DNA from 3 places in the Methylorubrum podarium genome. Region 2 is predicted to be linked to each of the others. Evidence: predicted binding sites of a transcription regulator. Region 2 holds the regulator's gene; each other region holds the start of a gene.
The links. The regulator LexA, encoded in region 2, represses DNA repair genes until DNA is damaged. The targets are predictions, from matches to a motif close to TGTTCNNNNTGTGTTCNG.

Region 1: the regulator LexA is predicted to act here: its motif matches at 1,844-1,861, upstream of parE (DNA topoisomerase IV subunit B).
Region 3: the regulator LexA is predicted to act here: its motif matches at 1,266-1,283, upstream of ABS772_RS15270 (ATP-dependent helicase).

The regions. Positions count from the first base shown of each region.
Region 1 covers NZ_JBELQE010000030.1:102,146-106,956, reverse strand. Annotated here, with positions in the region: gene parE (DNA topoisomerase IV subunit B) at 1-1,782, opposite strand, end outside; gene ABS772_RS04585 (hypothetical protein) at 2,138-2,329, shown strand; gene ABS772_RS04580 (threonine aldolase family protein) at 2,354-3,394, opposite strand; gene ABS772_RS04575 (ABC transporter ATP-binding protein) at 3,526-4,811, opposite strand, start outside.
Region 2 covers NZ_JBELQE010000085.1:104,642-109,452, forward strand. Annotated here, with positions in the region: gene ABS772_RS16415 (MFS family transporter) at 1-1,020, opposite strand, end outside; gene ABS772_RS16420 (DUF1236 domain-containing protein) at 1,473-2,333, shown strand; gene lexA (transcriptional repressor LexA) at 2,499-3,224, shown strand; partial or broken gene ABS772_RS16430 (ComEC/Rec2 family competence protein) at 3,218-4,597, opposite strand; gene ABS772_RS16435 (recombinase family protein) at 4,662-4,811, shown strand, end outside.
Region 3 covers NZ_JBELQE010000084.1:56,252-61,062, reverse strand. Annotated here, with positions in the region: gene ABS772_RS15270 (ATP-dependent helicase) at 1-1,254, opposite strand, end outside; gene ABS772_RS15265 (hypothetical protein) at 1,370-1,609, shown strand; gene ABS772_RS15260 (AsmA family protein) at 1,792-4,811, shown strand, end outside.

The sequences.
Region 1 (4,811 bases), on a different contig from region 2:
GTCGCGGGCATAGGCCGACTTCGCGCCCTGGCTGATCCGGTAGAGCGGCGGGATCGCGAGGTAGAGATGGCCCTTGTCGATCAGCCGCGGCATCTGCCGGTAGAAGAAGGTGATCAGCAGCGAGGCGATGTGGGCGCCGTCCACGTCCGCGTCGGTCATGATGATGACCTTGTCGTAGCGGAGATCCCCCTCGCGGAAATTGGCGCCGGTGCCGCAGCCGAGCGCCAGGGTCAGGTCCGAGATGAGCTGGTTGGCGCCGAGCTTGTCGCGGCTGGCCGAGGCCACGTTCAGGATCTTTCCCCGCAAGGGGAGCACCGCCTGGGTGGCGCGGTCGCGGGCCTGCTTGGCGGAGCCGCCCGCGGAATCACCCTCGACGATGAAGATCTCCGAGCCCGCCGTGCCGGCGGCCGAGCAGTCGGCGAGCTTGCCCGGCAGGCGCAGCTTGCGCGTGGCGGACTTGCGGGCGACCTCCTTCTCCTGGCGGCGTCGCAGGCGCTCCTCCGCCCGGTCGATCACCCAGTCGAGCAGCTTGTTGGCCTGGGCGGGCGAGGCCGCGAGCCAGTGGTCGAACGCGTCGCGCACCGCCGTCTCGACGATGCGGGATGCCTCCACCGTCGCGAGCTTGTCCTTGGTCTGGCCCTGGAACTCCGGCTCGCGGATGAAGACCGAGAGCATGGAGGCGCAGGTCGCCATCACGTCGTCGGTGGTCACCGCGTTCATGCGCTTGGCTTGGTTCACGCGCTCGGCGTGCTCGCGCAGGCCCCGGAGCAGGGCGACGCGAAGTCCGGATTCGTGGGTGCCGCCCTCCGGCGTCGGGATCGTGTTGCAGTAGGAATGCGAGACGCCGTCGTCGGTCACCGTCCAGGCCACGGCCCATTCGAGCGAGCCGTGCGAGCCGGGCTTCGTCACTTTGCCCGAGAAGAGGGAGTCGAGGACGAGCTCCTTCCCCTCGATGTCGCGGGCGAGGTAGTCGGAGAGGCCGCCGGGGAAGCGGTGCACGGCCTCCGCCGGCACGTCCTCCAGCCCTTCGAGCAGGGCCGGGGCGCAGCGCCAGCGGATCTCGACGCCGCCGAACAGGTAGGCCTTGGAGCGGGCCATCTTGAACAGGCGGCGCGGATCGAACTTGAGCGAGCCGAAGATCTGCGCGTCGGGGTGGAAGCGCACCCGCGTGCCGCGCCGGTTCTGCACCCGGCCGACCGTCTCGAGGCTTCCCTGCGCGTGGCCGCGGGAAAAGGTCTGGCGGTAGAGAGTCTGGTTGCGGGCGACCTCGACCTCCAGCACGTCCGAGAGCGCGTTGACGACGGAGATGCCGACGCCGTGCAGGCCGCCCGAGGTCTCGTAGACCTTCGAGTCGAACTTTCCGCCCGCGTGCAGCGTGGTCATGATGACCTCGAGCGCCGACTTGCCCGGAAATTTCGGGTGCGGATCGACCGGGATGCCGCGGCCGTTGTCGGTGACGACGAGGGCGCCCGTCTCCTCCAACTCCACCTCGATGAAGCTCGCGTGGCCCGCGACCGCCTCGTCCATGGAATTGTCGATCACCTCGGCGAAGAGGTGGTGCAGCGCCCGCTCGTCGGTGCCGCCGATATACATGCCGGGCCGGCGCCGCACCGGCTCCAGCCCCTCCAGCACCTCGATCGTCGAGGCGTCGTAACCCGCTTCCGCCGTCTCCGGCGCGGGCGCCGGCTGCGGTGCCACGGCGGTGAGACGGCGGCGGCGCTCGGCCTCCGCGGCGGGAGGCTTGCTTCCTGGTCCGAACAGGTCGCGTGCCGGATCGCTCACGCGACGGCTCCTCGAATCGGGTCGGAGACGGGCTGCATGGCTCTTCATACCCTCGTTGTAGCGGAACAAACAGGAAACAAAAAGCCTCCCGTCCGCTTCCGCCGGTCGCAGTATCACGGCGACCGGGGTTGTTCGAAGTCCGACCGCTGCGGCGCGGCCGAAGCGCTGTCATCACAGTGATGCGGGCGGATGGTTAAGAGTGCCTCACGAAGCCCGCCAGCGGGTGGCGATCCTGTGGCCGAAACGCGGCAGCGAACCGTCGCGCCGCGGGGGGCGCAGACCGACGCCGGGAACAGAGGATGGTTTCCGGACGTTAACTCACCAAGGTCAGCTTGACCGTAAGGGAGCTACGCCGATGACCCCTGCCGCCGCCCAAGCGCGTCACATCTCCCTCACGCGCCTGGAACAGGCCGCGGGCCAAGCGTTCGGCTACGCCGACGAGGCCGAGCCGGTGGTCTCCCGTTCGGCGATGCTGCTCTCGTCGTCGAGCTTCGCCATCGCCACCGTCGCGACGGCCCTGGCTGCCACCATCACCTATCTCGTCTGAGGCGCCTTTCCCGCGGAGCCGCCCTCACGCCGCCACGGGCAGGGCGCAGAGGCGGATGTCCCGCGCGAGCGCATCGACCCGCGCCGGGTCCGAATCCCAGGCGAACATGAAGCGCGATGCCCCGCCGATGAAGCCGTAGAACTGCCAGCCGCGAGCGCGCAGCCCCTCCTGGACCGGCACCGGCAGGTTCAGGAAGACGCCGTTGGCCTCCACCGGGGCCGCGAGCGAGATGCCCGGCACGTCGGCGATCGCCCGCACGAGGCGCCGGGCGCAGTCGTTGGCGTGGCGGGCGTTGTCGAGCCACGCGCCGCTCTCCAGCATGCCGACCCAGGGGGCCGCGAGGAAGCGCATCTTCGAGGCGAGCTGCCCCGCCTGCTTGCAGCGATAGTCAAAATCCAGCGCGAGCCGGCGGTCGAAGAAGATCACCGCCTCGCCGACCGCCATCCCGTTCTTGGTGCCGCCGAAGCAGAGCACGTCGACGCCGGCCTTCCAGGTCAGCGCGGCCGGGCTCGCATCGAGGGAGGCGCAGGCGTTGGCGAAGCGGGCTCCGTCCATGTGCAGGCGCAGGCCCGAGGCGCGGCAGACGGCGGCGATCGCGGCGACCTCGTCGAGGGTGTAGACGCGCCCGGTCTCGGTCGCTTGCGTCAGCGTCACCGCCCGCGGCTTGGGGAAGTGGATGTCGCTGCGCTTGCCCGCGATCGTCCGCACGACCTCCGGGGTGAGCTTCCCGTCCGCGGTCGCGGCGGTGAGCAGCTTCGAGCCGTTGGAGAAGAATTCCGGCGCGCCGCACTCGTCCGTCTCGATATGCGCCGAGTCGGCGCAGATCACGCTGTGGTAGGACTGGCAGAGCGAGGCGAGCGCCAGAGAGTTGGCCGCCGTGCCGTTGAAGACGAAGAAGACCTCGCAATCGGTCTCGAACAGACGGCGGAACCCGTCGGCGGCGGCCTGCGTCCAGGTATCGGCACCGTAGGCGGGGGCGTGGCCGGCATTGGCCGCCTGCATCGCGTCGAGCGCCTCCGGGCAGATCCCGGCATAGTTGTCGCTGGCGAATTGCTGCTCGGCCACGGCTGGCTCCCGCTCGGTCCCGTCGAATGCGAAAGGCCGGACGGTGGGGAACCCGCCCGGCCTCACGATGAAATTGTCTCCCGGCCGCTCGATCTTCATACCCCGCCCGCCGGTCCGGCAGGCGCGCCGCGTCAGGCGGCGGCGAGCGCCATCGACATCGATTCCTTCTTCATCAGCTCGCGATAGAAGCCGTCGAGATGCGTGAGCTTCTCCGGCGAGCCGTCCTGAACGATCTTGCCGCCCTCCAGCACGACGATCCGGTCGAAATCCTTCAGCGTCGAGAGGCGGTGGGCGATGGCGATCACCGTGCGGCCCTTCATCAGGTTGGCGAGCGCGGCGCGGATCGCCTCCTCGGATTCGGCGTCCAGCGCCGAGGTCGCCTCGTCGAGCAGCAGGATCGGCGAGTCCTTCAGGATCGCCCGGGCGATGGCGATGCGCTGGCGCTGGCCGCCGGAGAGCTTCACGCCGCGGTCGCCGACGATGGTGTCGAAGCCCTCCGGCAGGGCCTGGATGAAGTCGGTGCAGTGGGCGGCCTCGGCGGCTTTCCAGACCTCCTCGTCGGTCGCGTCGGGCCGGCCGTAGCGGATGTTCTCCCGCAGGGAGCGGTGGAACATCGAGACGTCCTGCGGCACCACCGTAATCGCCTCGCGCAACGATTCCTGCGTGACGCGGGTGATGTCCTGCCCGTTGATGAGGATGCGCCCGCCCTGCACCTCGTAGAAGCGCTGGATCAGCGAGAACAGGGTCGACTTGCCGCCGCCCGACTTGCCGACCAGCCCCACGGTCTGCCCCGGGGGGATGAGCAGGTCGAAATCCGAGAAGACGGCGCGCCCGTCGGGATAGCTGAAGGCCACGTGGTCGAAATGCATCTCGGCGCCGGTCTGGCCGACGAGCGTCTCCGCCTCCGGGTGATCGACGAGTTCGTGCGGCTGCAGCAGGGTGTGCAGCGCCTCCGACAGGCGGGCGGTGTGCTGGGTCGCGTCCACCAGCGCCACGGCGAGGTCGCGGGTCGCGGCGAGGATGCGGATGCCGAGGGTGCAGACCAGCACGACCTGACCGGTGGTCGCCTGACCGGCCTCCCACATCTTGATCGACCAGTAGAGCAGGCCGAGGATCGAGAGCACGGTGAGGATGGCGTGGGTGATGCGCAGCTTCTCGAGGTAGAGGAGCGAGGAGCGGCGCGCCCGCATCTCGGTGCCGATGGTGCCGTCGAAGCGCACGAATTCGCGGTTGAAGGCGGAGAAGGCGCGCACCAGCGGCATGTTGCCGACGAGGTCGACCATCTCGCCATCGACGCTGGCGGCCTTGGCGGCGAAGTCGTGGTGGAGCGGCTTGCCGGCCGAGGCCATCTTGAACATCAGCAGCACGACCGCGGCGAAGATGCCGGCGAGCACGAGCGCCATCGTCATGTTCACGG
Region 2 (4,811 bases):
GAAGGAGAGGACCGGGCTGGTGGTGGCGCCGATCGCCGACATCAGCGGCACGATCATCACCATGCCGAGCCCGCTGAACAGCAGCATGCTCGTCTTCCGGCCGATCCGGTCCGAGAGCCAGCCGAAGAAGGGCTGGATCACCATGTAGACGAACAGGGCCGCCGTGGTGATCTGCGAGGCGGACACCTTGTCCATATGCGCGGTGTTGAAGAGGTATTTCGGCATGTAGGTCGTCAGCGTGTAGAACGACAGCGACCCGCCGGCCGTATAGGCGAACACCACGGCGAAGGCGCGCCAGTGCTTGAACAGCCCGGCGAAGGTTCCCGACTCCTTCGAATCCTTGTTCTCCGCGCTCATCGTCTCCGACAGCGAGCGGCGCAGGAACAGGGCGATCACCGCGGCCAGCGCACCGATGACGAAGGGGATGCGCCAGCCCCAGGCGGTGAGCTGCTCGGCCGTGAGCAGGCTTTGCAGCACAACGAGGACCAGCGAGGCGAGGAGCTGGCCGCCGATCAGCGTGACGTACTGGAACGACGCGTAGAAGCCGCGCTGCCCCTTGGCGGCGACCTCGCTCATGTAGGTCGCGCTGGTGCCGTACTCGCCGCCCACCGAGAGGCCCTGCACCATCCGCGCGAGGACGAGCAGCACCGGTGCGAGAGGCCCGACCGTGGCGTAGGTCGGCAGCAGGGCGATGGCGAGGGAGCCGCCGCACATCATCAGCACCGAGATCATCAGCGAGGTCTTGCGCCCGAGCCGGTCGGCGATGCGCCCGAACAGCCAGCCGCCGATCGGCCGCATGAAGAAGCCCACCGCGAAGACGGCCGCCGACTTGAGAAGCTGGCCGGTGCTGTCGCCCTCGGGGAAGAAGACCGGGGCGAAGTAGAGGGCGAAGAAGGCGTAGCAGTAGAAGTCGTACCACTCGACGAGATTGCCCGACGAGGAACCGACGATCGCCATGATGCGGCGGCGCCGGTCGGCCGCGTCGTCCTGCGCTTCCGCCGTCGCGGTGATGTCCGACATGCTGTTCCCCTGCTGATCCGGCCCTCGGGCGGACGTGAGCCAGATAAAGCTAAGCGCCGGGCCGAGACGGACCAGCCGCTGGGACAGCACAGGCGCAGGCGGATGTCAGCGAAGGAGGCGCCCGGCCGTATCGATCGACCCGACGCGAAACGCGCTCGAGATTCGGGTTCCGCAGGCTGCGCCCATCCGCCCGGAGCCATCGACCCGAACGCTTGCGGCCCGGCATCGCCCGGAGAGGGATAGTAAAGCTCGTAAGCTCGCTACGGATTTACAAACACATAGAGCCCGCCCGTCAGCACGTCGGCGGCGATATACGAGCCTCTCCATTTATTGCCAGGCTTGTCCCGAAGAACAAGCGGCAATGCATCTTCGGGGAACGATTTTCGCGCGGTCGCCGTTGCGAGCCGGGTTTCGGCGCCGCGTCGGTCGCCGGCAGCAGACAGGAACGGACCATGACGAAGTTCTTTCGCAGCACGGCAACCGCCGCGATCCTCGTGCTCGGCGCGGCGACCGCCCTCGCTCAGGGCGGCGGGGCCGGCGGTGGTGCCGGCGGTGGCGCGGGCGGAGGCGCCGGGGGCGGCGCCGGCGGCGGTGCCGGGATGGGAGCCGGAGGTGCCGGCGGCGCGGGCGGTGCCGGTGGCGGCGCCGGCGGGAGCATGGGCGGCGCGGGCGGCGGAGCCGGCGGAGCCGCGAGCGGACCCCGCGGCGGAGCCGGCGAGGCGGGTGGTGCCGGCGGCGCCCGCGGCGGCGGCGAGATGGGGGGCGGTGCCCGCGGCGGCGAAGCCGGCGGTGCGGCGGGCGGCGCCGGACGGGGCGGCGCGGCGGGAGAGACCGGCCCCCGCGGCGGTCGGGACGGCGGCCCGGACCGCGCCGGAGAACCGGGTGAGCGCGGCGCCCGCGACGCCGGTCGCGACGGCGCGGGCGAGCGCGACGGCCGGAGCAGCCGTGACGCGGCCGGCGAGCGCGGCGGGCGCGACGGAGCCGGTGAGCGCGGGGGCCGCGACGGGGTCGGTGAGCGGAGCGGTCGCGGGGCGGCGACGGAGGCACGCGGTGCCTCCCGCAGCCTGAGCTCGACGCAGCGCACCGAGTTCCGTCAGTCGATCACCCGCTCCAATGTCCGGGCGGTCACGAACGTGAACTTCGCGGTTCGCGTCGGCACGGCGATCCCGCGCTCGGTTTCGCTGCATCCGCTGCCGCCGGCGATCCTCTCGCTGGTCCCGGCCTATCGCGGCCTGCAGTTCATCCTCGTCGGCGACGACATCGTCATCATCGATCCCGACACCTACGAGATCGTGGACGTCATTCCGGCCTGATCCGGATCCGCGAGGTCGCAACGAAGGGCGGCGGCGCTGCGGCACTGCCGCCCTTCGCATGTCTCGGTTCGTCTTGCGGAACAGGAGAGGAACGTCTAGGCTGTTCGCGCTTTGTTTTCAACGATTCTGCGGCGCCCCCGGCCCGCGGTCGACAGCAGGTGCCGCATGCTGACCCGCAAGCAACTCGAACTGCTCCAGTTCATCCAGCAGAGGATGCAGGAGAGCGGTGTGCCGCCGTCCTTCGACGAGATGAAGGACGCGCTCGATCTCAAATCCAAATCCGGCATCCATCGCCTGATCATGGCGCTGGAGGAGCGCGGCTTCCTGCGCCGCCTGCCGAACCGGGCACGGGCGATCGAGATCCTGCGCATGCCCGACATGCCGGCCGCCAAGCAGGGACCCGCGCCCGAGCCGCGCCGCTTCACCCCGAGCGTGGTCGAGGGCGGCCTCTCGGCCAAGCCGCCCGCGCCGAAGCCGCCGATGCTGCAGGCCCACGACGGCAACGGGCATTCGGTGATGGTTCCGGTGATGGGCCGGATCGCCGCCGGTACGCCGATCTCGGCGATCGAGAGCCAGAGCCACTCGATCTCCATGTCTCCCGACTTCCTGTCGGGCGGCGAGCATTACGCGCTCGAAGTGCGCGGCGATTCGATGATCGAGGCCGGCATCCTCGACGGTGACCTCGTGGTGATCCACAAGCAGGACACCGCCAACAACGGCGACATCATCGTGGCGCTGATCGACGACGAGGAGGCGACCCTCAAGCGCCTGCGCCGTCGCGGCTCCTCGATCGCGCTTGAGGCGGCCAACCCATCCTACGAGACCCGCGTCCTCGGTCCCGATCGGGTGCGCATCCAGGGCAAGCTCGTGAGCCTCGTGCGCCGTTACTGAGGCGTCTCGGGGAGCGGCGGGTCCGTCGGATCGACGTCGCGGGCTGATTCGGGCTCCGACCGGGCTGCCGGCGTCATCACCGCGCCGACGGCCCGGGGCTGCCAGGGCTTCGGTTCACCGGCGCCGCGCGTCGTGACCACCTCCGGCCCCGCCGGGCCGAGCCGGATCGCGGTGGCGCCGTGCACTGCCAGGAAGCTGCGGTCGGCGATCAGCGGCGCGGCACAGCCCGGCGGGGCGCGCAGGCGGCTGATCAGGATGTCGGCCCGGACGCAATCCTCAGGGAAAGCGCGCTTGTCGTTGACGAGGGCGACGGCACGCCCGTCGATGGCGGCCAGGGTGCAGCCGAGGCGGTCGCATCGCGGCCCGGCGGTAGCGGTGATCGCGTCGGGGCGGCGCCCGTCGCCGTCGGCCTTCAGCCATTGCTCCAGCACGAAGCCGGGCGGGCGCCCGAGGACGACGAGGCGCCCGTCCTTGCCGCGGATTGCGGCGCCGGCCCCGTCCCGGTCGATGTAGATGTCGTAGCGCGCCGGGCTCGCGGCCAGCGCGATGCCGAGCCCCGCCGGCAGCAGGGCGAGGAGACGCAGCCGCGACACCGGAAGGGTCGCGAGGAGCAGGGCGGCCGCGAGCAGCACCAGGGCGCCCGTGCCGAAGGCCGGCAGCACCACGTTGGCCTGCCCGAACCCGGCGATCCAGGCCGAGATGTCGAGCATCCCCCGCACCGCGAGCCCCATCAGCCACCAGACCGGACGATCGAGGGCGAAGGGATAGGCCAGCATCCCGAGCACCGCCGCGGGCATCACGGCGAGGGAGACGAGCGGCAGGGTCAGCGCGTTGCCGACGAGGCCGAAGGGCTGCACGGTCTGGAAGTGGTAGGTGGCGAAGGGCGCGGTGGCGACCTGCGCCACCAGCGTCGTGGCCAGCGTGCCGACCACCGCGGTCGCCGTCCACGACGCCGCCCGCGCGATCCGGGACGGGCTCTCGGTCCGGAAGACGCGCCCGTCGATGAGCGGCGCGCAGGCGATCAGCCCGGCCACCGCCCCGAACGACATCTGGAAGCTCGGGCCGAGCAGCGCCTCCGGCTCGCGGGCCAGCGCCAGGATCGCGGCGAGCGCCAGGTTGCGCATGCTGAGCGCCGGGCGATCGACCAGGATCGCGCCGAGCATCACCAGCGTCATGATCAGCGCCCGCTCGGCGGCGACGTCCCAGCCCGAGAAGGCGCAGTAGGCGGTCACCCCCAGCATCGCCGCGCCGGCCGCGATCTTCTTGATCGGCCAAGCCAGCGCCAGCACCGGCACCAGCGCGAGCCCCGCCCGCACCAGCCAGAACACGACGCCCGCCGCGAGCACCATGTGCAGCCCGGAGATCGAGACCACCTAGTTGCGAGTAGGCCGGCTTTCGTTTTACGAACAGGCGTGACGGAAAAGCCTGGGCGGTGAGATGTCGGACAGGGTCGGGAGCGAAGCGGAGCCGGGCCCGGCGACCGCCTATTCCTACATCCGGCTGAGCTCGAAGCGACAGTCGAACACCGGCGATAAGAAGGCCTATCGGGACGGCCTGAGGCGCCAACTTGCGCTTCGCGACGAGTAC
Region 3 (4,811 bases), on a different contig from region 2:
GAAGCGCGGGCCGCCGATCACCCGGTAGGGCAGGCCGACCTGCACGAAGCGGTCCTCGATCTCGCGCATCTGCGCCGAGATCCGCACCAGCACCGCGATCTCGGAAAGCGGATGCCCCTTGCGCTGGAGCGACTCGATCGACTCGGCGACCTGCCGCGCCTCCTCCTCCGAATCCCAGGCGCCGGTCACGGTGACAGGCTCGCCCGCCGCGTCCTCGGTCCGGAGCGTCTTGCCGAGGCGGCCCTCGTTCTTGGCGATGAGCCCGGAGGCGGCGGCGAGGATGTGGCCGGTCGAGCGGTAGTTGCGCTCCAGCCGCACCACCGTCGCGCCGGGAAAGTCGTGCTCGAAGCGCAGGATGTTGTCGACTTCGGCGCCGCGCCAGCCGTAGATCGACTGGTCGTCGTCGCCGACGCAGGCGACGTTCTTCCGCGCCTGGGCCAGCAGCCTGAGCCAGAGGTACTGGGCGACGTTGGTGTCCTGGTACTCGTCCACGAGGATGTAGCGGAACCGGTCCTGGTAGTTGGCGAGGATGTCCGGGTTCTCGCGCCACAGCTTGAGGCAGAGCAGCAGCAGGTCGCCGAAATCGACGGCGTTGAGGGTCGCGAGCCGGGCCTGATAGGCGGCGTAGAGCTGCCCGCCCTTGCCGAAGGCGAAGGCCTGGGCCTCGCCCGGCGGCACCTGCTCGGGGCCGAGGCCCCGGTTCTTCCAGCCGTCGATGGTGTGGGCGAGCGAGCGGGCCGGCCAGCGCTTCTCGTCGATGTTCTGGTCCGCGATGACCTGCTTCATCAGGCGGAGCTGGTCGTCGGTGCCGAGGATCGTGAAGTCGGATTTGAGCCCGACGAGCTCCGCGTGGCGGCGCAGGATCTTGGTGCCGATGGCGTGGAAGGTGCCGAGCCAGGGCATGCCCTCGCCCGCCGGCCCGATCAGCTGGCCGATGCGGTGCTTCATCTCGCGGGCGGCCTTGTTGGTGAAGGTCACCGAGAGGATGTCGTAGGGCCGCGCCTTGCCGGTGGCGATCAGGTGGGCGATGCGCGTCGTCAGCACCCGCGTCTTGCCGGTGCCGGCGCCCGCGAGCACCAGCACCGGGCCCTCCGTCGCCTCCACGGCGCGGCGCTGCTCCGGGTTGAGGCCGGAGAGGTAGGAGGCGCCCTCGGGCCGCAGGGCGGCCATGGCGCGGGCGGCGATGGAGGTCGGGGCCGACGGCGCATCGTCGTCGGACGGGCGCGGCCGGATCGCGTCAGGCTCTTGCATCATGCGCGCATCCCTGGACCAAAAGGCGAACGCCGTCGAGACCCGATCCGGAACCGGCAGCCCCCCTCACGCGTCACTCCGGCAACCTGAAACCGACACCGATGAAGGACACGAGGCCATGCGCGCCCCGTCTCTCGCCCTCCTGACGCTGCTCGCCGCTTTCACGCCGGCTCTCGCGCAGAGCCCCGGAAACCGCGGCGCCACCAGCCGGCAGAACGAGGGGTTCGAGTACCGCAACCAGAACCGCAACTTCGAGCAGCGCCAGACCTTGGAGAACAGCGCGGTCCGCAATCAGATCCAACGTGCGCCGCTCAACGTCCCGCCGCCCGCCGGTCCCGCCTACGGCCCTCGGCGCTGACGAGGCGCTGACGAGGCGCTGACGACGGGCTGAAGCTTAAGCGCGAGGTGCGGGCGGGCCGCAGCTTGTGCTATGGCCGCGGGAACGGAGTTTTGCGCGCCTCCTCCAGGCTTCGTCCCTTCGGACGCGCGTGAGACGCGAACGGAGTCCTGCGGCCCGCAGGCCAGGCGGAAGCGATAACGGTGCGTGATATCCTGACCGCGCTCGCGGGCGCCGTCGTTCTGGTCCTCGTGGCGGCCCTGGCCGTGCCGCCGTTCATCGACTGGTCGGGCCATCGCGCGCTGATCGACCGCACGCTCACAGAATCCCTCGGCGCAGGTGCCCGCAGCGAGGGCGCGATCGACCTGCGCCTGCTGCCCTCGCCGCATCTCCGCCTCGCCCGGCTCCGGCTCGGCGCGGAGGACGGACCGACGCTGGACGCTCAGACCGTCGATGCGGAGATCGCCCTCGCGCCGCTGCTCAAGGGCGAGGTGCGCTTCGTCCAAACCTCGATCGAGCGCGCGCGACTCGTCCTGCCGGTCTCGGACGAGGCGCTGCTGCTGCCGCGCGACGCGCAGGCGCTCCGGCGCGACATCGTGATCGACGACCTGCGCATCCGGCGCCTCGCCGTCGCCACCGCGCGGGCCGGCGCACCGCCGCAGGAACAGTTCACCGCCGAGAACCTGCGGCTGCGGGCTCCGGCCCTGGCCGGCCCATGGCTGGCGGAGGGGACGGCGAAGGGGAGCCCGTTCCATCTCGCCACCAGCACGGCCGGCAGCGACGGCAGCTTCTCGATGAAGCTCACGGGCGGCGGCGACACGATGCCCCGCCTGGAGCTCGATGCCCGCATCGCCCTCAAGCCCGAAGAGGAAGCGGACGGCGGCCGGGCGCGCCGCGGCCTCGTGCCGGAGGCGGAGGGCACGGCCCGCCTCACCGTCGGGCCGCCGGTCCAGCCGGCCGGCGCCGTCCTCCCGCTCACCCTGGCCGCAAAGTTCGAATCGCGCGGCCCCGTGGCCCAGGCCAAGTCGGTCGAGATCGAGCTCGATCCCGGCGGCAAGGCGGCGCGGCTCTCGGGCAGCGGCCGCGTCGACCTGCGCGAGGCCCGTCTTGGTCTGACGCTCCGCACCCGTCGCCTCGACCTCGACGGCCTGCTCGTCTCCGGCGGCGGGCGCGGCCTGCTGGCGCAGGGGCTGTCCTCCGGCGCCCTAACCCCGCCGATGCTGCTCGATCTCGACCTCGCCGCCGAGAGCGTGGCGCTCGGCCTGGACGACTGGACCGGCGTCGCGTTCCGCGGCACGTTCGATCGCGCGGGCGGGCTCGTGCTCCGGCGCTTCGAGGGCACGGCGCCCGGCTCGGCGAGCGTCGCGGCGACCGGCGAGGCCGAGCTGTCGGGCGCGCCCCGCTTCACCGGCCATCTCGACATCGCCGCCCGCAACTCGGAGGCGCTCGGGCGCTATCTCGGCCGGATCGGCGCCGAGGCGAGCGTCGCGGCGATCCTCGACGGGCGCGCCTTCGAGCTCGGCACCGACCTTTCGGCGGCCGGCGGCGACCTCTCGCTGCGCAACCTGCGCCTCGCCCTGGGCGAAGCCCGCGTCACCGGCAATGCCCGCTACGTTCGGGCCGACGCGAACGGGCGCGGGCGCTTCGACGCGCAGCTCTCCGCCAGCGGCGTCGACATCGCCGAACTGCCGCCGCTGGGCGACCTGATGTCGGGCCTGCACCGCCACGATCTCGGCCTGACGCTGCGGGCGCGCGACGTCCGCTACGGACCCTCCGGCGCCAATTCGGGCAACGGCACCATCGCAGTGAGCCTGCAATCGGACGGCGCGAGCCTCGTCGTCGACACCCTCGACATCGCCGACCTCGCGGGGGCGAGCGCGCAGCTCGCCGGGCGGATCGCGCCGGACGGGTCGGGCCGGATCGAGGGCCGCGTGACCGCCGGCAAGGCGGCGCCGCTGCTCGCCCTGCTGGAGCGCGGCTTCCTGCCCGAGGCCCGCCTCCTGCCGCAGAGCTTCCGCCAGAGCGGGCTCGCCCTCGACCTGACCCTTGAGCGCGAATCGGGCGAAGCGGATGCGCTGCGTGCCCGCGCCAAGGGCCGGGCGGGCGAGGGCGATCTCGACCTCGCGCTCCTGACCCGCGTCGGACGGATCGACCGCCTCGATGCCACGCTGACGACGCCGAGGACCGGCCGCTGGTTCGGCCGCGACGACATCGCCGCCCTGCGCCAGCCCGGGCGGCTGCGGCTGACCGGGACCCGCTCCGCGGTCCAGGGCGGCCAGGACGGCGCGCCGCTCGCCCTCGACGTCGAGGGCGATCTCGCCGGCCTCGTCCTCTCGACCGCGCGCCCGATCCTGCTCGACGCCCTCGACCGTCCTCCGACCGGCGGTGCGATGCGGGTGCAGGCACCCGACCTCACGCCCTTCCTGATCCTCGCCGGCAGCGCCGCTCCGCCGGCCGGGCCGCTGCCCGCGTCGCTCACCGTCGACCTGTCGCGCCGGAACGCGACTCTGCATGCCGATGTCACGGGGCAGGTGGCGGGGGGCGATCTCACCGCCGCCCTCGACCGCGCGCCGGACGGCGCGCTCACCGGTACCGCGACGCTCAGTCGTCTGTCCCTGCCGGCGCTCGCGGCGGCGACGGTGCTGCCCGCCGACGGCAGCGGGCGCTTCACCGCCGTGCCGGCCCAGCCTCGAGTCAGTCTCGGCCTCAAGATCGGGCAGCTGGATCTCGGCCGGGGCCTCGTCGCTGAGGCGGCGAGCGTGACGCTGGTGCGCGAGGGCGACGCGCTGAGCCTGCGCGACCTCACGGCCGGACTCGCCGGAGGACGGCTCGGCGGCACCGTCACCCTGGCCCGGCCCGCGGGCGGCGCCGCGCTGTCGGGCGAGGGGAGCCTCGACGGCGCGGATCTCTCCGGACTGATCGGGACCGGGCCGATCGCCGGCCGGCTCTCGGCGACCCTGCGGTTCGGCGCCACCGGCGTGAGCGTGGCCGCCCTGGCGAACGACCTCTCGGGCAACGGCGAGATTCGGCTTGCCGACCTCGTGCTCCCCGGCGCCGACGCGGGCGCCCTCGACCGGGCGCTCGGCAAGGCTCTGATCGAGGACGATCCGTTGCGCGAGGGCCGGCTCCAGGCGCTCGTGTCGGAAGAGCTCTCGACCGGACCGCTCCGGGCGAAGGGACCGGTCTCCGCGGCCTTCACCCTGTCGAGCGGCACGCTGCGCAC